Regions from separate parts of the Dactylosporangium sp. CA-233914 genome, predicted to be linked through region 3. Evidence: riboswitches for the same ligand, from Rfam matches in the RefSeq annotation. Region 3 holds a riboswitch; each other region holds the start of a gene.
What was found. A riboswitch is a leader RNA that binds a small molecule or an ion and turns the genes downstream of it on or off. The one in region 3 is predicted to bind cobalamin.
Positions count from the first base shown of each region.

Region 1: another riboswitch for cobalamin. It lies ahead of ACQPY0_RS38180 (alpha/beta hydrolase); the one in region 3 lies ahead of cobN (cobaltochelatase subunit CobN).
Region 2: another riboswitch for cobalamin. It lies ahead of ACQPY0_RS36225 (ribonucleoside-diphosphate reductase subunit alpha); the one in region 3 lies ahead of cobN (cobaltochelatase subunit CobN).
Region 4: another riboswitch for cobalamin. It lies ahead of ACQPY0_RS42645 (ABC transporter substrate-binding protein); the one in region 3 lies ahead of cobN (cobaltochelatase subunit CobN).

Region 1 is NZ_CP192030.1:8,550,094-8,554,889, forward strand. Features, by position in the region: gene ACQPY0_RS38175 (peptidase) at 1-1,049, opposite strand, end outside; cobalamin riboswitch at 1,138-1,286, opposite strand; cobalamin riboswitch at 1,376-1,537, shown strand; gene ACQPY0_RS38180 (alpha/beta hydrolase) at 1,727-2,767, shown strand; gene ACQPY0_RS38185 (SMI1/KNR4 family protein) at 2,907-3,461, opposite strand; gene ACQPY0_RS38190 (hypothetical protein) at 4,154-4,366, shown strand; gene ACQPY0_RS38195 (FAD-dependent oxidoreductase) at 4,711-4,796, opposite strand, start outside.
Region 2 is NZ_CP192030.1:8,133,229-8,138,024, forward strand. Features, by position in the region: gene ACQPY0_RS36215 (IS1380 family transposase) at 1-173, opposite strand, end outside; gene ACQPY0_RS36220 (ribonucleotide-diphosphate reductase subunit beta) at 311-1,354, opposite strand; gene ACQPY0_RS36225 (ribonucleoside-diphosphate reductase subunit alpha) at 1,345-3,726, opposite strand; cobalamin riboswitch at 3,855-4,079, opposite strand; gene ACQPY0_RS36230 (hypothetical protein) at 4,299-4,730, opposite strand.
Region 3 is NZ_CP192030.1:3,043,460-3,048,255, forward strand. Features, by position in the region: gene ACQPY0_RS14120 (precorrin-2 C(20)-methyltransferase) at 1-1,334, opposite strand, end outside; gene ACQPY0_RS14125 (precorrin-8X methylmutase) at 1,339-1,959, opposite strand; gene ACQPY0_RS14130 (precorrin-3B synthase) at 1,956-3,029, opposite strand; cobalamin riboswitch at 3,066-3,277, shown strand; gene cobN (cobaltochelatase subunit CobN) at 3,316-4,796, shown strand, end outside.
Region 4 is NZ_CP192030.1:9,612,782-9,617,577, reverse strand. Features, by position in the region: gene ACQPY0_RS42650 (family 78 glycoside hydrolase catalytic domain) at 1-455, shown strand, start outside; cobalamin riboswitch at 1,208-1,380, shown strand; gene ACQPY0_RS42645 (ABC transporter substrate-binding protein) at 1,412-2,395, shown strand; gene ACQPY0_RS42640 (FecCD family ABC transporter permease) at 2,452-3,456, shown strand; gene ACQPY0_RS42635 (ABC transporter ATP-binding protein) at 3,456-4,217, shown strand; gene ACQPY0_RS42630 (B12-binding domain-containing radical SAM protein) at 4,315-4,796, shown strand, end outside.

The DNA.
Region 1 (4,796 bases), 5.5 Mb from region 3:
CAGGCCAGTACGGGCGCGGCGGGCTTCGATCCGGCGGCGGACAGCGTGGCCAGACCGCCGCCGGTCAGGCCAGGAACCGCCTGTGCAGTGGCCCGGACCGCCGTCGCCGGGTCGAAGCCGGCCGAGGTGTAGGCGATCGCGCCACGGTTGGTGGCCGGGCCGGCGCAGCGCACCTGCAGCGTGAGCAGGAAGCTGCGGGCCTTCAGCCACACCAGGGGGCGGCCGGCCGCGGCGAGGGCCTGCGCGGCCAGGCCGGTGCTGTTGGCGTTCACGGTGCCGGAGCCGTCGGCGAACGAGCCGTCGGCGTGCTGGACCGAGATCAGCCAGGCGATCGCAGGCGCAGCGTCGCTGGGCCGATGTGCGGCGAGCAGGGCCTGCACGGCGAGGGCGGTGGCGTCGACGTCGCTGACGCAGGCCGGCTGGCCGAAATAGAGCGGGTACCCGCCGTCGGCGCAGCGCGCGCCGGCCAGGTACGCCGCGCCCGACGCGGGCGCCCCGCCAGCTGTGCGGCTGAGGGTGATCAGGGCGAGGGCCTGGGTGAACTGGTTGCTGTAGTCGCCGAACGCTGAGCGGTCGGAGAACCGGCCCGACGCGCTCTGCAGGCCGCGGAGCCGGGCGATGAGGTCGACGCCGCCGAACGCGGCCGGGTTGCCGCCGCGGACCTGTACGGCGAGGGCGAGCTTGGCGGTGGCCCCGGCGTACGCCTCGGTGCCGTCGCCGATGTACCCGGTCAGGATCTCCGGGCGGGCGAGCCAGGCGGTGGCCTTGGCGGCGTTGGTGTCGGCGACCTTCGCCGCGGCGAACGCGAAGATCCCGTCGATCGTCAGGCCCTGGTCGGGGTAGGCGACGCCGTCGAAGACGACCTCGAACCGTTCGCCGTCGACGAGTTGGCGGGCCAGCCACCCGGCGGCGGCGTCGGGCCGGTTGACCGTGGGCGGGGCGGTCGCCGCGGCCGGGCCGGCCTCGACGCTGAGCAGGACGGTGGACAGGGCGAGCGCGGCGAGCACCCCGGTGATCAGGGTGCGTGCGCGGTGCCGGCGGACAGCCATCGGGCGGTGCCTCTCCGGCCCTGGCAGTCGAGAGAAACCGGGCACGCCCGGTGGCTCCGACCCGTGGGCCACGACGGGTAGGGAGGTGCAGAAACCACGCGCGAAGACGGGTATTCGGGCTCACGACCAACACGTCGGTGTTCGTCGTCTACCGTTGCGGGCCAGCGCCGGACTTCAACCGGACTTCCCCCATCAACGCACGGCTATGCAGTTGTGACCGTCAGTCTGTCGATAGGTCGCGGCGGCGTCAATCCCCGGCGGCAGGTTGTGGCGTTCGCGACATGCCGATACGACATCTGGTGTTTCGCCTTCTCGATGACTCTCATATGCGGTGTTGCCGCGCCTGGTTCGCTCACCCTTGCCAGGGGTGGGCGTAGCAAGAGGGAACCCGGTGGAAGTCCGGGACTGCCCCGCAGCGGTGAGTGGGAACGAAAGCCGTCAACGAAGCACTGGACCATACCGGCACCGGCCGGCGGCCTGATGTCGCGGCCTGGTGGCGTCGGCCCCTGCGCGCCCGAGGTGTTGGTCAACGGGCGACGAGGGTGAGACGCGATCCCCACAGTGGCGTGCTGGTTGGCGTCGACGTGCACACCCCTGCCGGTCGAGCTTTCGTGACGTTCCGCAGGGCGGTCCGATTCGCTGTACGGCGAGCAGGGCGCACCGTATCGTCCCGGCGCATGGACCTGGTGACCCAACCCCGACTTCGCGAGATCATCGAACAGGTCACGCCGCTGCTGGATGATGGCCGGGCTCCCGCCGAGCGGCAGCCCCCGGCCGACCCGGTCGCCCGTGACCTGTGGTTCGCCGAGATCGCTCGGCTGCGGGAGATCCAGCACACGCGGCTGTTTGACCTGGGCGTGTTCGGGACCACCCCTCCGATGTTCGAGGGCGTCGACGTGTCGGAGGTACGCATCCCGGTCACCGGTTCGTGCGGTTGGTCGGGCTGCGCGCAGTGTTCGGCCAGGTCGATCGCGGCGATCGTGTACCGCCCGGACGGCGCGACCGATGTGCCGGCCTATCTGCACTTCCACGGTGGCGGCTTCTGGGTCAATGGCGGGGTCAAGGTGCTGCGAGCCGGCGGCGCTGTGCACGCCGAGCGCGCTCGTGAACTCGGGGTCGTCGTCGTCGACGTCGACTATCGGATGTCACCGGATCACAAATTTCCGATCCCGGTCGAGGACTGCTACGCAGCTCTGACCTGGGTCGCCGCCCAAGCTGGGGAGCTCGGCGTCGACGCGAACCGGATCGCGGTCGGCGGCGGCAGCGCCGGCGGTAACCTGGCGGCGGCGGTCGCGCTGATGAGCCGAGACCGGGGCGAGACGCCACTGCGTGGACAGGTGCTCAATATTCCGGTCACCGACAGCAGCTGCGACAGCGAGTCCCTGCGCCTCTTCGCTGAGGGATACGTCATGACTCGCCAGAACGCCATCGAGATGTGGGATATGTACCTGGCCTCACCGGCCGACGCGTACGAACCGTACGCGTCTCCCATGCACGCGCGTGACCTCCGCGGCCTTCCCCCGGCCCTGGTCGTACTCGGCGACTACGACGTCCTGCGGGACGAGGGCATGGCCTACGCTCGCCGCCTGGCCGACGACGGCGTCACGGTGACCGTGCGTCGGCTGCCCCAGTGCCACGGCGCGGCGCTGCCCGAGAACGGCCCCGAGACCGAGCGCCTCACTGACGAGTTCCTGCGTGCAAACCTGCTGCGCGCATAGCAGTCTCGGTGCTGCAGATCGGATGCTGGTCCCGGGAAGGACTGTCTGTGGGTAGCGATTACTTCAAGTGATGTATGAACGGGCGATCGAGGCGGGCGAGTCGCTCGAGGTTCTGTGGGACGAGAACCGAATGCCGGCGTCAGTCCCAGTCCAACTCGCCGTCGGCGGTGACGATCGGGCGCAGGTCGCCGATCGGTGTGCCGTGCCGCAACGCGTCGAGCAACTCGGCAACGAACGCCGTCAGGCTCGGATGGTAGGGGCCGAGCAGTTCTTCGCCGGTCTCGTGATCCCAGTACAGGACGCGGCCGGGCGTGTCGGGACCGTGGTCCACGACATGGTGTGCCCCGCACCAGTCCGACGTTACGGGGATCCAGGTACGCCTCCACCAGTGGTAGTCGGGCATCTCCAGCCGCGACTTGTCATTGATTTTGATGAGCATGTGCGCGGTCTTCGCGATCGCGTCGGCGCTGAGCATGCTGTGGAGCGGCCCGAGGGTGAAGGCCCCGTCCTGATCGCCCGCACCGTTGTGCCATTGCAGCAGCGTGACCACCTCGGGCAGGAGCCGGAAACCGACCGCGGCCTCCAATCGCGCGATGTCCTCATCGGTGGCCGGCGGGGCAAGCTGGGCGGCCGTGGCCGGCGCATGCCGGCGCAGCCAGGCCTCCACCTCAACCAGCAGGGCGTCGAGCGTCACCCCTCCATGATCACCCCGCGCCGGTGCCCGACGGCGCCGAATCGGCACAGCCGACCGCGCACTCGACGCTCGCCGCCACCGCCGATGCTCAAAGCGTGCCTCAACGGCGGACGGTGACAACCGAGTGCATCAAACGGGTCGCGCTCGTAAACTCTTCGGGGACAGCCCAAATCTATTGCCCTTCCTCCTGAAATTTGAAATGCTCTTTGTTTTTTACTTTTGGCTTGGACCTGATGGCTGCCGTGAGTCCCGGCCGCGATCGGAATCATGATCCCCGATCATTGCAGCCAGCACTCTTACGGATGCAAGCTGAAACCAAGAGCCGAAAACATTTAAATTTGAGGGAGGAAAAGCAATAGATTTGAGCGATTTCCAAGAGTCTACGAGCGCGACCCGTTTGATGCACTCGATGGTCGCCGTCCGCGGTTGAGGAACGGTTCAAGAAACCGCGCCGGCTGCGGTTCGCGGAAATCGGCTACTTGTTTCACTTGATGTACGACCCAGCCCGGCCAGGCTGGGTCGAGGTGACCAGCGGGTGGCTCTCATCATCGGCTGTCCACAGCATATGGGTGTGACTCTCATTTGGCCTGCGCCCGCTGGTCACCGTGGCCGGGAGTGGCTCAAGAGGGGTATGCCCAGCTCGAAGTGGCGTTGCCCTCCTCGCCGATCGTCCACAGTGCGGCCACGCGCGGATGCTTGCCACGGGCCGCCGGTTCTCCGACCGGACATGGGCGGTGGAGGGCTGCGCCGGGATCGGCCGGCACGTCGCCCAGCGTCTGGTCGCCGACGGCGAGACCGTCATCGACGTGCCGGCCAAGCTGTCCGCCCGGGTGCGGGCGTTCGGCACCGGGCAGGGTCGCAAGACCGACCCGGTCGACGCCCATAGCGTCGCTGTAGCAAGTTGAAGTCCCTGCCCGCCGATCGCAGCGGCTGGCCGCTACGAGGCGCTCTGTCGTGACGTACCCTATGTGCGCGGACTCGACCGGCGCGGTCAGCACGAGATCAGCTGGATCGAGTGGAAGACGGCCGCGGACTGGGCATCGCACGGCCTGTGGCCCGGCGCGGTCGGTGAAGCCCTGGCCGCCTGGCGACGGATCGCCGAGCAGCCTCAGGTCCGTGCCTGCTGCGGCTGCCGCCCCGGGCGCTGCCGCACTGACCGCGCCGGCCGCCGCGGCTCCGTCAAGCCGGCGCACCCTGGCCGTCGACCGGCCGTGGTGGGATCGGGGAATCCCGCTTCGCAACGCGGCCGCTACGCGGCTGCTGCCGGGCGGCGGCTCAGCACTCGGGCCGTCGCGTTGCGGGCGGCCAAGCCGAGGCGGGTCTTGGGGACCACCA
Region 2 (4,796 bases), 5.1 Mb from region 3:
GCGACCAGGAATTGCCCCGCGGACAGGCCCCGGTCCCGCTGCTTGATCGCACCGACTGCGTCGTCCAACGCGGCGGTCACGCCCAACCGGCCGACCAACTCGGCCACCGCGACCACACCCGACACCGGCGTCAACGACGCGTCCGGTGCGCCGACACGCACCCGACCTGCCAAACCAGGTATCCTCTGCACCGAACGGGTGTCCTTCTCACAGCGACGGATTGGTCCCTAGACAAGTCCAATCATCCCTGCTGACAAGGCATCCGTTCATCTATGCCACGCCGTGTTGTATCCCTATCCACGGATCCGGGTCAGAAGTCGTCGTCGAAGGTGACGGTGCCGGTGACGCCGACCTGGTAGGCCGACACACGGCGCTCGAAGAAGTTCGACAGCTCCTGCACGTCCTGCAGTTCCATGAAGGCGAACGGGTTGCGGCTGCCGTACAGCGGCTCGATCCCCAGCATCGCCAGCCGCCGGTCGGCGACGTGCTGCAGGTACTCGCGCATGTCCGCGAGCGACATGCCGGAGATGCCCTGTTCCAGCAGGTCCGCGGCGAACTGGACCTCGCACTCGACCGCCTCGGCGAGCATCTCGCGGACCTGGGCGGCCATCTTCTCGTCGAAGAGGTCCGGCTCCTCGGCGCGGACGGTGTCCACGACGTCGAACGCGAACGCCATGTGCATCGACTCGTCGCGGAACACCCAGTTGGTGCCCGAGGCGAGCCCGTGCAGCAGCCCGCGGGAGCGCAGGTAGTACACGTAGGCGAAGGCGCCGTAGAAGAACAGCCCCTCGATGCAGGCGGCGAAGCAGATCAGGTTGAGCAGGAACGCCCGCCGGTCCTCGCGCGTGCGCAGCTGCCGCCGGTCGTGGACGGAGTCGATCCAGCGGAAGCAGAACTCGGCCTTGCGGGCAATCGACGGGATGTTCTCCACCGCCGCGAACGCCGCGAAGCGCTCGGCCTCGTCGGGCACGTACGTGTCGAGGAGGTTCAGGTAGAACTGAACGTGCACGGCCTCCTCGAACAGCTGCCGGGACAGGTAGAGCCGGCCCTCGGGCGAGTTGACGTGCTGGTAGAGGTTGAGCACCAGGTTGTTGGCGACGATCGTGTCGCCGGTGGCGAAGAAGGCGACCAGCCGGGAGACGAGGTGCCGCTCGGCGGGGGTGAGCTTGGCCAGGTCGGGCCGGTCGGAGTGCAGGTCGACCTCCTCGACGGTCCACGTGTTGCGGATGGCGTCCTTGAACCGGTCGAAGAAGTGCGGGTAGCGCATGGGCCGCAGCGTCAGATCCATGCCCGGATCGAGCAGCATGTGGCTGGGCGTGGTGGTACGGGGTTCGGGGACGGTGGTCACTGGCATGCCTCGCACGATTCGGGGTTCTCCAGGGAGCAGGCGACGGCCTCGGCCGGGGCGATCAGCGAAACGGCCGCGGTGACGGACACGGTCGCCTGCTGGATGCGGGTCGCCGGGCGCGAGCGCAGGTAGTACGTCGTCTTCAGGCCCGACTTCCAGGCGTGCAGGTACATCGAGGACAGCTTGCCGATCGTCGGAGCGCTCATGAACAGGTTCAGCGACTGCGACTGGTCGATGTAGGGGGCCCGGGCCGCGGCGAGGTCGATCAGCGCGCGCTGCGGGAGTTCCCAGGCGGTACGGTACAGCTCGCGCATGTCGGCGGGCAGTTCGGCGATGCCCTGCACCGAGCCCTCCGCGCGCTTGATCTGCTCACGGATCGCCGGCGTCCAGAGGTCACGCGACTTCAGCTCGCGCACGAGGTACGAATTGATCTGCAGGAACTCCCCCGACATGGTCTCGCGCTTGAACAGATTCGACACCTGCGGCTCGATGCACTCGTAGCAGCCCGCGATCGACGCGATCGTGGCCGTCGGCGCTATCGCGACCAGCAGCGAGTTGCGCAGCCCGATCGCCGCGATCCGGGCCCGCACCGCCGTCCACCGCTCGGTCTGGGTCGGCTGGGCGCCCCAGAGGTCGGGATGCAGCACGCCGGCGGCGGCACGCGTCTGGGCAAACGCCGGGTGCGGCCCGAACCACTCGGCCAGGCCCGCGGCGGTCTCCAGGGCGGTGAGCAGGATCTCCTCCTGCACGCGGGTGGACAACTCCCGCGCTTCCGGCGAGTCGAACGACAGCCGCAGCGTGAAGAACGCGTCCTGCAGGCCCATCAGCCCGAGGCCGACCGGGCGCCAGCGCGGGTTGGAGGCGGCCGCCTGCGCCGACGGGTAGTAGTTGACGTCGATGACCCGGTCCAGGAACACGACCGCGGTGCGCACCGTGTCGCGCAGCTTCTCCCAGTCGACACCGTCGGCCGTGACGTGGGCGCCGAGGTTGATCGAGCCGAGGTTGCACACGGCGGTTTCGCCGTCGCTGTTGACCTCGAGGATCTCGGTGCACAGGTTCGACAGGTGGATGGTGTTGCCGCGCCGGCCGGTCTGGTTGGACAGCGCGTTCGAGCGGTCCTTGAACGTCATCCAGCCGTTGCCGGTCTGCGCTAGGGTCCGCATCATCCGCCCGTACAGCTCGCGGGCCTTGACCGTCCGCACGGCCCGCCGCTCCGCGTCCCGGTAGGCCTGATCGAACTCCGCGCCGAACAGGTCCGGCAGGTCCGGGGCATCGGACGGGTCGATGAGCGACCACTCCTCGTCCGCCTCGACGCGGCGCATGAACTCGTCCGGGATCCAGTTGGCGAGGTTGAGGTTGTGGGTGCGGCGGGCCTCCTCGCCGGTGTTGTCCCGCAGCTCGAGGAACTCCTCGACGTCCGGGTGCCACGGCTCCAGGTAGACGCAGGCCGCGCCCTTGCGCCGGCCGCCCTGGTTCACCGCGGCGACGCCGGCGTCCAGCGTCTTGAGGAAGGGCACGATACCGTTCGACTTCCCGTTGGTACCACGGATCAGCGCGCCCCGCCCACGCACGCGCGACCACGAGATGCCGATCCCGCCGGAGAACTTCGACAGCTTCGCGACCTGGTGGTAGCGCTCGTAGATCGAGTCCAGCTCGTCGCGCGGCGAGTCGACCAGGAAGCACGAGGACATCTGGGTGTGCCGGGTGCCGGAGTTGAACAACGTCGGCGAGCTGGGCAGATACGCCAGGGAGGACATCAGCCGGTAGAACCCGATCGCCTCCGCCGGCGTCTGCGACAGGCCGCAGGCGACGCGCAGCAGCCAGTACTGCGGCGTCTCGACGACCAACCGGGTCTCGGGGTGGCGCAGCAGGTACCGGTCGGCGACGGTGCGCAGCCCGAAGTACTCGAAGCGCAGGTCCCCGTCGGTGTCGACGGCGTCGTCGAGCTTGCGGGCGTTGCCGGCCACGAACCGGGCGGTCTCGTCGCCGATGAGCCCCTGGGCGTGCGCGTAGGCGATGGACTGGCTGAAGCTCGCCACGCCCTGCCCGCGGACCTCCTTGTCGACGAACGCGGCCAGCAGCCGGGCGGCGAGTCTCGAGTACTGCGGCTCCTCCCCGATCAGCTCCGCCGCCGTCTGGATCGACAGCTTGTCCAGCTCGGCGGTGCTCGCCCCGTCGTACAGCCCGCTGATCGTCTTCGTGGCCACCCGCAGCGGGTCGATCTCATCAAGATCGCCGACCCGGCGCTCGACCGCCCTGACGATCTTGTTGACGTCGACCGGCTCCAGGTCGCCGTTGCGCTTGCGAACCCGCATCGCGTGGCGCCGCTGCTCCGGCGCCGCCTGACCGGGCACGGCCGTGTCCTGCGTGACCGTCATGTGTTCCCCTCGTCACCCATCGATCAACGTCGGGCGCGCAGGGGACGACGCCGCCGGACGAAGGCAGGCGCCGTCATCTGGCGTTGGCGTCGGCCGTCCCGCGCGGCCTCCAACCACCGCGGGCCCGGTTGGCCCGCGGTGCGCTGGCAGGTCTTCGGACTCGCGGGCATGACCGGACACCGGTCGCCTACCGGCCGTCGCTTCCCAGGCCTCGCGACCCAGTGCTTCGTTGACGGCTTTCGTTCCCACTCACCGCTGCGGGGCAGTCCCGGACTTCCACCGGGTTCCCTCTTGCCTCGACCGGCCACCCACCGACGCGGACGGACGATCGAACCAGCTGCGATAGATACCATATCTAGCCGCCACCCGGTTTGTCACACACCACATGTCGTGGCGCGTGTCGCAATAGCCACAACCCGACCGCCGGCGGGCGTGGGCGTCACCGCTCCCGCAGCTGATCGCCATCGTCCGGGCCCGGGAGGAGGTCCTGGCCGCCGGTGACGCGCTCGCCCGGCGCGGCGACTGTCCTCATCGGACGGTTGCCGCGCCGGGCGAGCCTCATCCGGGAAGGGTCAGGCCTGCGTCCACCTGAAGTAGGCGGTCTTGGCGTGGTCGGCCGTCGAGCCTCCCGTGTACACCTTCACGCCCGGGTTGGTGTTCGCAGTGACGAGGAGCCAGCCGAGCGTGAACTGGTTGACCGAGGTGTTCCACTGGCCCCGCACCTCGATGGACTCCACTCCCTTCAGGATGTTCCACGCCATGCACGAGTCCCGCGGAACGATGAAGGTGTAGGCGATGCCGCCGACCGCCGGCCCCGGCGGGTCGGGCCAGTGCATCGCCAGCAGCGAGCCGTAGGTGCCCTGCGAGCAGAGCATGATCCGGCCCTTGCCCATCGGCGCCGCGAGCGAAGGCCCGGTCGTGGCGACGAGCGCCACCGCGCTCACCGCCGCCGCGGCGGCGACACCCGCCACGGCCCGTCTGATGGTGATGGTTCTGACACCCACTCCGTGTTCCTCCTCCGATGTACCGCCCCGACCCCGGCGCGGCGCCGGCGTCGTCGCACGGCCGTG
Region 3 (4,796 bases):
CCGACCACGACCGGGGTGTCGGCGGCGCGGTGGCGCAGCAGGACCGCCTTGGCCGCCTCGACCTGCCACGTGCGGGACTTCGAGCCCGGGTTGTACACGGCGATGACGAGGTCGGCGCGGGCCGCGGCCTCCAGCCGGGCGGTGATGACGTCCCACGGCTTGAGCCGGTCCGACAGCGACAGCACGCAGAAGTCGTGGCCCAGCGGGGCGCCGACGCGGCTCGCCACGGCCTGCGCCGCGGTCAGGCCCGGCAGGACCCGGACCGGGAGGTCCTTCCACTGCGGCTCGGCGGCGACCTCCAGCACCGCGGCGGCCATGGCGAAGACGCCCGGGTCGCCGGAGGAGACGACCGCGACGCGGCGGCCGTCGCGGGCCAGGGACAGGGCGAACTCGGCCCGCTCGGCCTCGACGCGGTTGTCGGAGGCGTGCCGGCGCTGGCGGGGGTTGTGCGGGACCCGGGCCAGGTACGGCCCGTAGCCGACGAGGTCGTCGGCGGCGGCCAGCGCGGCCTGGGCCTCCGGCGTGAGCCAGTCACGCCCGGCCGGGCCGAGGCCGACGACCACCACCTCGCCCTCGTGGCCGGCGTCGGGCGGCGTCTCGGCCAGCCGCGCGGCGGTCTCGTCGTGGACGCGGGAGGGCAGCAGGGCGATCGAGAAGTACGGCACCGTCGCCGGGTCCACATCGGACAGCGGGGCGACGCGCTCGCCGGCGGTGGTGGCCCGCTCGACGTACCAGGCCTCGTCCAGCCGGCCCGCCCGCTCCAGCGCGTCGCGGACCTTGCCGAACGTGCGGCCCAGCTTCATCACCGCGGCCGAGTCGGTGGTGGCGAGGCGCTCGGCGAGCACGTCCGCGTCCAGGGTGCCGGGCAGCACCGTGAGGATCTCGTCCCGCTCGACCAGCGGGCGGCCCAGCACCGCGGAGGCGCCGGCGACGGAGGTCACGCCCGGGACGACCTCGGTGCGGTACCGCGTCGAAAGCCGCTTGTGCATGTGCATGTACGAGCCGTAGAACAGCGGGTCGCCCTCGCACAGCACGACCACGTCCCGGCCGGCGTCGAGGTGCGCGGCCAGGCGGGCCGCCCACGCGTCGTAGTGCTCCTCGATGACGCCCCGGTAGTCGGCGCTGTCCTCGGTCGTCACCGGGTAGACCAGCGCCTCCTCGATCTGCTCGGGGCGCAGGTACGGCGCGGCGATCGAGCGGGCGATGCTGCGCCCGTGGCGGGCGCTGTGGTAGGCCACGACGGGCGCGGCGGCGACGAGCCGGGCCGCCTTCACCGTCACCAGCTCGGGGTCGCCCGGGCCGAGACCGACGCCGTAGAGCCTGCCACCGTTCACAGTGCTACTCCCTCTCGCTCGCGATCGCGTTGACGGCGGCGGCCGTCATCGCGCTGCCGCCCCGGCGCCCGTGCACCACGAGATGCTCCAGCCCGGACGCGGCCAGCGCCGCCTTCGACTCGGCGGCGCCGATGAAGCCGACCGGGATGCCGAGCACCGCGGCGGGCGTGCCGGCCCCCTCGGCGACCAGCTCCAGCAGCCGGAACAGGGCGGTGGGCGCGTTGCCGACGGCCACGACGGCGCCGTCGAGGCGGCCCCGCCACAGCTCCAGCGCGGCGGCGCTGCGGGTGTTGCCCAGCCGGGCGGCCAGCGCCGGTACGGCGGGATCGCGCAACGTGCACACGACCTCGTTGTCGCGGGGCAGCCGGGCCCGGGTCACCCCCGAGGCGACCATCTCGGCGTCGCAGAGGATCGGTGCGCCCGAACGCAGCGCGGCACGCGCGGACGCGACGACGCCGGGGGAGTAGCCCACGTCCGCGGGCAGGTCGACCATGCCGCAGGCGTGGATCATGCGCACCGTCACCTGCGCGACGTCGGCCGGCAGCCCGGACAGGTCGGCCTCGGCCCGGATGGTGGCGAACGAGCGCCGGTAGATCTCGGCGCCGTCGCGGATGTACTCCGTCATGCCGCCGCGCTCCGGTAGCCCGAAATCGTCGCGACCATCTCCAGGTGCCTTTCCTTCGGTGCGCCGCAGCGCCGCTCACAGCCGACCCAGTGCACCGGCCGGCCCTCCGGTGACGATGTGCCGGCGGCCACGGCGGCCCGGGCGTCCGCGCGGACGTCGGCGAGCGACTTGGCGCAGCCGGGCCGCCCGGCGCAGGCCGTCACCCCGGCCCACGGCGAGGCGGGGTCGGCGACGAGCCCGGCCCGCTCAGCCTCGGCCATCGCGGCCGCCGGGACGACGACGGTCCGCCACGGCGTGACGATGATCTCGTCCGCCGCGGCCGCCAGCGCCGCCGACTGGTCCGCCGTGAGCAGCCCGAGCGGCACGACGAGGACCGCGGCGCGGCCGTGGACCCCGGGCGCGGGCGCCGCGGCCCGGTTGATCGGGACATCCGCGAGCGCGGTGCCGAGGCGGGCCGCGACCCGGGCCGGCCCGTCGGTGAGCTCGGCCAGCCGCCACGCGCGCGAGTCCTGCGCGGCCCGCTCGGCCAGGAACGCCTCGGCGGCGCGGACGAGCAACTCGGGGCCGCCGCGGGCCTGGGCCGGTACACCTGCCAGAACCAAACGGGAACCGTGCAGCCCCACGTCGCCGAGCAGCGGCGTCACGTCCCCGCGACCGTCGTCGACGGTGGCCAGGAACCGGCCCGGCAGCGCCGCGAGGGCGGGTGTGGCGCACAGCATCGCGTCGAACTCGCGCACGAGCGGGCGGACGGCCGTGCTCAGCGGGCTGGCCACGATGTTGCGGACCCGCTCGTGGGTCGCCGACGGCAGCAGGCCGGCGTCGCTCAGCCGGGCCGCCAGCTCGTGCTCTGCACCCGGCGGAAGTGCCCTGACCTGCACGTTTCCCCGTGAGGTGAGCTCCAGTGCGGGGTCGGCGAGCTCCGCGGCGGCCGCCCGCAGGACGCCGAGTTGCGCGCCGGTGATCCGCCCGCCGGGCAGCCGCACGCGCGCCAGCCCGCCGTCCGCGGCCGCGTGGACCTGCACGGCACCGGGGCACCGGTCGGGGGCGTCGCGTCCGCTGGGAGCCTGCACGGGCGGATACTACCTGCGCCTGCGGGCCTCGGCACGTGCGCTTGACTCCGTGCGGGCTCGTCGAGGAGAGTTGTGACGCTGTACCACGGCGACGTGTGGAGGAACCCGGTGCGAATCCGGGACGGTCCCGCCACTGTGACCGGGGAGCGAGCCTCCAGCACCACACGGCCACCGGGCCCCGCCCGGGAAGGCCCGGGGGCGAGCGCCGATCCGGGAGCCAGGAGACTCTCCGTCGCCGGACCCATCCCACCGGCTTGGGGCGCGGACCCCGAGGGAGGACCCCGGCGTGATCCTGCTGCTGTCGACTTCCGACACCGACCTGCTCAGCGCCCGGGCCAGCGGCGCCGAATACCGGCTCGCCAACCCGGCGCGCACGCCCGTGGCGGACCTGACCGGGCTCGCCGACGGCGCGGAGCTGATCGTGGTGCGCTTCCTCGGGGCGTACCGCGAGTGGCAGGAGGGCTTCGACACGCTCCTGGTGACGGGCCTTCCGGTGGTGGTCCTCGGCGGTGAGCAGGCGCCCGACGCCGAGCTGATGAGCCACTCCACGGTCCCGGCCGGCCTCGCCGCGCAGGCCCACACGTATCTCGCCTTCGGCGGCCCGGCCAACCTCACCGAGCTGCACCGCTTCCTGACCGACACGATCCTGCTCACCGGCCACGGCTTCGCCGCCCCGGTCGAGACCCCCGCCTGGGGCGTCCTGGAGCGCGCGAGCGCCGCGACCGGCGGGCCGACCGTGGCCGTCATCTACTACCGGGCGCACCACGTCTCCGGCAACACCGCGTTCGTCGAAGGCCTGTGCACGGCGATCGAGGCCGAGGGCGCCACCGCGCTGCCGGTCTTCGCCGCCTCGCTGCGCACCGCGCCGCCGGAGCTGCTCGACACCCTGCGCCGGGCCGACGCGCTGGTCGTGACCGTGCTCGCGGCCGGTGGCACCCGCCCCGCCGACGCGCAGGCCGGCGGCGAGGACGAGGCCTGGGACGTGGGCGCGCTCGCGGCGCTGGACGTGCCGATCCTGCAGGGGCTGTGCCTGACCAGCAGCCGCGACACCTGGGATGAGAACGACGACGGGCTCTCGCCGCTGGACACCGCCACGCAGGTCGCCATCCCAGAGTTCGACGGGCGGATCATCACGGTCCCGTTCTCGTTCAAGGAGATCGACGAGGACGGCCTCACCGTGTACGTCGCCGACCCGGAGCGGGCCGGGCGCGTCGCCGGGATCGCGGTGGCGCACGCCCGGCTGCGCGGCCTGGCGAACGCGGACAAGCGGGTCGTGGTGATGCTCAGCGCGTACCCGACGAAGCACTCCCGCATCGGCAACGCCGTCGGCCTCGACACGCCGGCGAGCGTGGTGCGGCTGCTGGCGGCGCTGGCCGAGGCCGGGTACGACCTCGGGGAGGGCTTCCCGTCCGACGGCGACGCGCTCATCCACGAGCTCATCGCGGCCGGTGGCCAGGACGTCAACTGGCTCACCGAGGAGCAGCTGCGGGGCAACCCGGTGCGGATCTCCGCCGATCGCTACCGGGCGTGGTTCGCCACCCTTCCCGCAGATCTCCGCGCGGGGATGGAGCAGCACTGGGGACCGGCGCCCGGTGAGCTGTTCGTCGATCCGTCGGACGGCGCGATCGTGCTCGCGGCGCTGCGGCGGGGCAACGTCGTGGTGATGGTGCAGCCGCCGCGCGGGTTCGGCGAGAACCCGGTCGCCATCTACCACGATCCCGACCTGCCTCCTTCGCACCATTACCTGGCGGCGTACCGGTGGCTGGC
Region 4 (4,796 bases), 6.5 Mb from region 3:
CGTGCGGCAACGGCGTGTTCGGCGACCCGGCACCGAACGTCCCCAAGACCTGCTATGTCACCGCTGCGCCGCCGGCCACGGACACGTGGACGCAGTGTGCGACCGAGACCGGCACGTGCGCGTTCGCCGGTGCCGCCACGGTGGCGTACGGCGCGGCGGGCCAGTTCCGCTACGCGACGCTGACCGGCGGGACGGCGTGCACCAACGCGGTGTTCGGCGATCCGGTCTCCGGCACGGCGAAGGCCTGCTACCTCACCGCCCCGCCGCCGGGGACGACGACGTGGACGCCATGCGCCGACGAGACGAAGACGTGCGTGTTCACCGGCACCCGCCAGGTCGCGTTCGGCGCGGCCGGCCGGTACGCGTACCGCCGCGTCACCGACGGCACGCCGTGCACGAACACGGTCTTCGGCGACCCGGCTCCCGGCACCGCGAAGGCCTGCTACGTCCAGTGATCGCGGCGGCCCGAGCGCACCCGGGACCCGCACGGGTCACCGGTGACGTGCGCTCGGGCCGTCGCGACGGTCGATCATCTGGTAGCTCCTGCCGACGCACTGATTCGGCCGATGAGCGGATGCGGGCGGAAGGCCCGAATCGTTCAGAGGGGTTGCGTGGAAGGCTACAGAAGTCTGTGGCCGGCCTCGGTGATGTGAGCCGCTAGCACGGTGTGCGCCCCGTCGGCGGACCAAACCTCAGCGCGTGTGCTTTCTCGCGCGAGGTCCTCCCCGGTCAACGGGACACCTTGGTCCCACTGTGCCGGCCAGCTATGGAAACGGCGCACTTCGACCAACCCTCGCGCTGCCAGCGAGATCAGACCTGGCGCGAGGATGTCTGCGAGTTCCTGCAGTGTTGTCGCCTCGTGCCAGCGAAGCTCCCAGAGTGGCAGCGGCGAGTCCTCCAAGGGGTCCAGGACCAACACCTCGGAGTGGTCCAGCCATTCGTCGGCCAATTCTCCCCCTTCAGATGGATCGCTGCGGGAAGCATCCCACCTCGATGGCTCCCCGGCTCATGCGGCAGGACTGAACGCGGCCAAGCCGAAACAGGCGGCACGTCAGCGAGAGCACCAGTCCAGGATCGGCGGAACGCTGCGGGCGGTGCCGGATTCCGCCAGGTTTCGTACGGCATCGAACGAGTGGAGCGGGGTGAATCGGTACGGTTCCTGATCGTGACGTGGCGCAGGCCATGGTGACGGGGCCGCATGGATTGGTTAGGGTGGCCTGGCCGTGGTGTTCGGGAAGCCGGTGTGAGACCGGTGCGGCCCTCGCCACTGTGATCGGGATGCTGGAGGCCACCGCAAGGTCACTGGGCGTATGCCTGGGAAGGCCGGCCGCCGGCGCACCACCCGTCAGCCAGGAGACCGGCCACGGCACCTGCCCGACCCGTCCACGAGGTGCTGGAAGGTGGTCCCGCTGTGCGGTTCCCCGTGTCCTGGCGCGTTGCCGCGCCGCTGTCCGTTCTGCTCGCCCTGCTCGGCGGCTGTGCCGCGTCCGGTGACGACAAACCGGCCACCACGCCGTCCGTCACGGACGGGCCGGTCACGCTCACCAACTGTGGCACACCGGTCACGATCGCGAAGCCCCCGGCGCGGGCGGTGACGATGAACCAGCCCGCCACCGAGATCATGCTGGCGCTCGGCCTGCAGGACCGGATGATCGGCACCGCCTACCTCGACGACCGGGTCCTGCCCGAGTACGCCGCCGCATACGCGAAGGTGCCGGTGCTGGCCGAGGAGTACCCGTCGAAGGAGAAGCTGCTCGAGACGGAGCCGGACTTCGTCTACGCCTCCTTCGCCGGCGCGTTCGGCGACGAGGGGGTCGGCGACCGCGCCGAGTGGCAGAAGCTGGGCGTGGGCACGTATGTCTCCACCGCCGGCTGTCCGAAAGGCGTGCGACCGGCGAAGCTGACGATGGATGACGTGTTCGCCGAGATCCGTGACATCGCCGCGGTCTTCGGCGTGCGGGAGCGGGCCGAGGCGCTGATCGCCGACCAGCGGGCGCGTATCGCGAAGGCAGCGAGCGCCAAAGGCGGGAAGGTGCTGTGGTGGGACGACGGCAGCGACGCGCCCAGCGTCGGCGCCTGCTGCGGCAGCCCCGCCATGATCATGTCCGCGGCCGGGGTCACCAACGTCTTCGCCGATCTTGACGGCAGCTGGGCCGACACCAGCTGGGAGACCGTCGTCGAGCGCAACCCGGACGTCATCGTGCTCATCGACGCGAGCTGGAACAGGGCCGCTGACAAGCGAGCGTTCCTCGAGAAGAACCCAACGCTCAAAGACCTGCCCGCCGTCAAGGACAAGCGGTACGTCATCCTGGACTTCTCCTCCACCTCGGCGGGCGTGCGGAACGTTCTCGCCGTTGAGGCGTTGGCCCGGGGTCTCGGCGGGGTGAGCAGCTGACCGCCGACACCGCCCGGCCGGCGCAGGCCCCCGCGCGACCGGTCCGGGTGGTGCGCATGGTCGCCGCGGTGGTCACGCTCGTGGCCGGCCTGCTGCTGTCGGTGGGCGCTGCCGTGACGGTCGGGCCGGCGGACCTGTCGCTGGGCACGGTGTGGCTGGTCATCGCCGACCATCTCGGCCTGACGAGCGCCGACGTGCCGCTGCTGCGTGACCACATCGTGTGGCAGCTGCGGCTGCCGAGGGTGCTGGGCGCCGCCGTGGTCGGTGCCGGGCTCGCCGCCTGCGGGGCGGTCATGCAGACCGTCACCCGGAACCCGCTCGCCGACCCGTACCTGTTGGGCGTCTCCTCCGGGGCGTCGCTGGGCGCCGTCACCGTCCTGATCCTTGGCCTCGGCGCAGGTGTCGCGACGCTCACCGGGGGCGCGTTCGCGGGGGCCCTCGCCGCGTTCGCCGTCGTGGTCGCCGCCGCCGGTCGGCGGGCGGTCCTGCGACCGACGCGGGTGGTGCTGGCCGGCGTCGCCGTCGCACAGCTGTGCGCCGCGTTGACCTCGTTCGTGATCATCTGGGCGGCCGATCCGCACGCGACCCAGAGTATTACCTTCTGGCTGTCCGGCTCGCTCGCCCGCGCCGACTGGACCGCGCTCGGTTGGGCGACACCGGTGCTCGCAGCGGTGTTCGCCGTGATCCTGTGGCATGCCCGGGCGCTCAACGCATTCGCGTTCGGCGAGGAGGCCGCCGCCGCCCTCGGCATCGACGTCGGCCGGGTCCGGTGGCTGCTGCTGGTCACCACCGCGCTGCTGACCGCCGTGCTGGTCGCGATCAGCGGCGCGATCGGCTTCGTCGGGCTGATGCTGCCGCACGCCGCGCGATGGTTCACCGGCCCCGACCATCGGCGGCTGCTGCCGGTCGTCGTCCTCGCCGGAGCGATCTTCCTGATCTGGGTGGACACCGCTGCCCGGACCCTGTTCGAACCCCGCGAACTCCCGGTGGGCGTGCTGACCGCCCTGCTCGGGGTGCCCGCGTTCGTGGTACTGGTGCGCCGGCGGGACGGCGACGCCTAATGCTCGAGATCCGCGACGTCTCGTGGTCGGTGCCGGTCGCCCGGCTCCTCGACGGCGTGACCTGCGCGGCGCCGCGCGGCAGCCTGGTCGGCCTGCTCGGCCCCAACGGGTCCGGCAAGACCACCCTGCTACGCGTCGTCGCCGGCCTGATCGCGCCCCGGTCCGGGACCGTGACCGTCGCGGGCGACGACGTCGCCGGGCTGCCGCGGGCCGCCGCGGCAAGACGGATGGCCCTGCTCGCCCAGTACGCCGAGACCGACCTCGACCTGACCGCACTCGACGTCGTGCTACTCGGCCGCACCCCGCACCGTCGCTCCCGCTGGTCCGACAGCGACACCGACCGGGCGGTCGCGGCCGAGGCCCTCAAGCGCGTCGATATGAGCGGATACGCCCACCGCAGGTGGCAGACACTGTCCGGCGGCGAACGCCAACGGGTGCAGCTCGCCCGCGCCCTGGCCCAGGAGCCGGAACTCCTGCTGCTCGACGAGCCCACCAACCACCTCGACATCGGCCACCAGTTGCAGCTGCTGCACCTGGTCCGCCGCAGCGGCATCACCACCCTCGCCGCACTGCACGACCTCAACCTGGCCGCGATGTTCTGCGACCACGTGGTGGTGCTGCACCACGGCCGGGTGGTCGCCTCCGGACCACCCGCCGGAGTGCTGACGCCCGAACTGCTCGCCGACGTCTACGCCGTGGACGCCGACGTCACCATGGACGACGGACGTCCGGTCATCACCTACCGGCCACCAGCATTCTGAACGTCCTGCGTGTGAGGGCACGTCACCGGAGGATCCGCCACCGAATCTGCACACTTCGCACACCCGACGCCCCGGCCGGACTCTCTACGGTCGGGGCATGCGGGTCCTGATGATATTGCCGGCGCTGACCGAGGCGACCAGTCCGCTGTTCCGGCCGATCAAGTACTCCCTGTTCCCGCCGCTGGGCCTGGCCACGCTGGCCGCGTATCTGCCCGGCGGCGACGACGTGCGCGTCGTCGACGAGCACGTCGAGCGCTTCGACCCCGCCGAGGCCGCGCTGCCGGACCTCGTGGTGATCCAGGTGTACATCACCTCGGCGCGCCGCTCCTACGAGCTCGCCGACTGGTACCGTGCCCGCGGCGTGTTCGTGGCCCTCGGCGGCCTGCACGTGACGTCGCTGCCGGACGAGGCGGCCGGCCACGCCGACGCGATCTTTCTCGGTCCCGGGGAGGACACCTGGCCCGCGTTCCTGGCGGACCTGAGGCGTCGGGCGCCGCTCAGGCGGTACACCTCGAAGGAACGGACCCTGGCGAGGCTGCCCCGAATCCGCCGGGACCTGATCCAGCGGCACCGGTACCT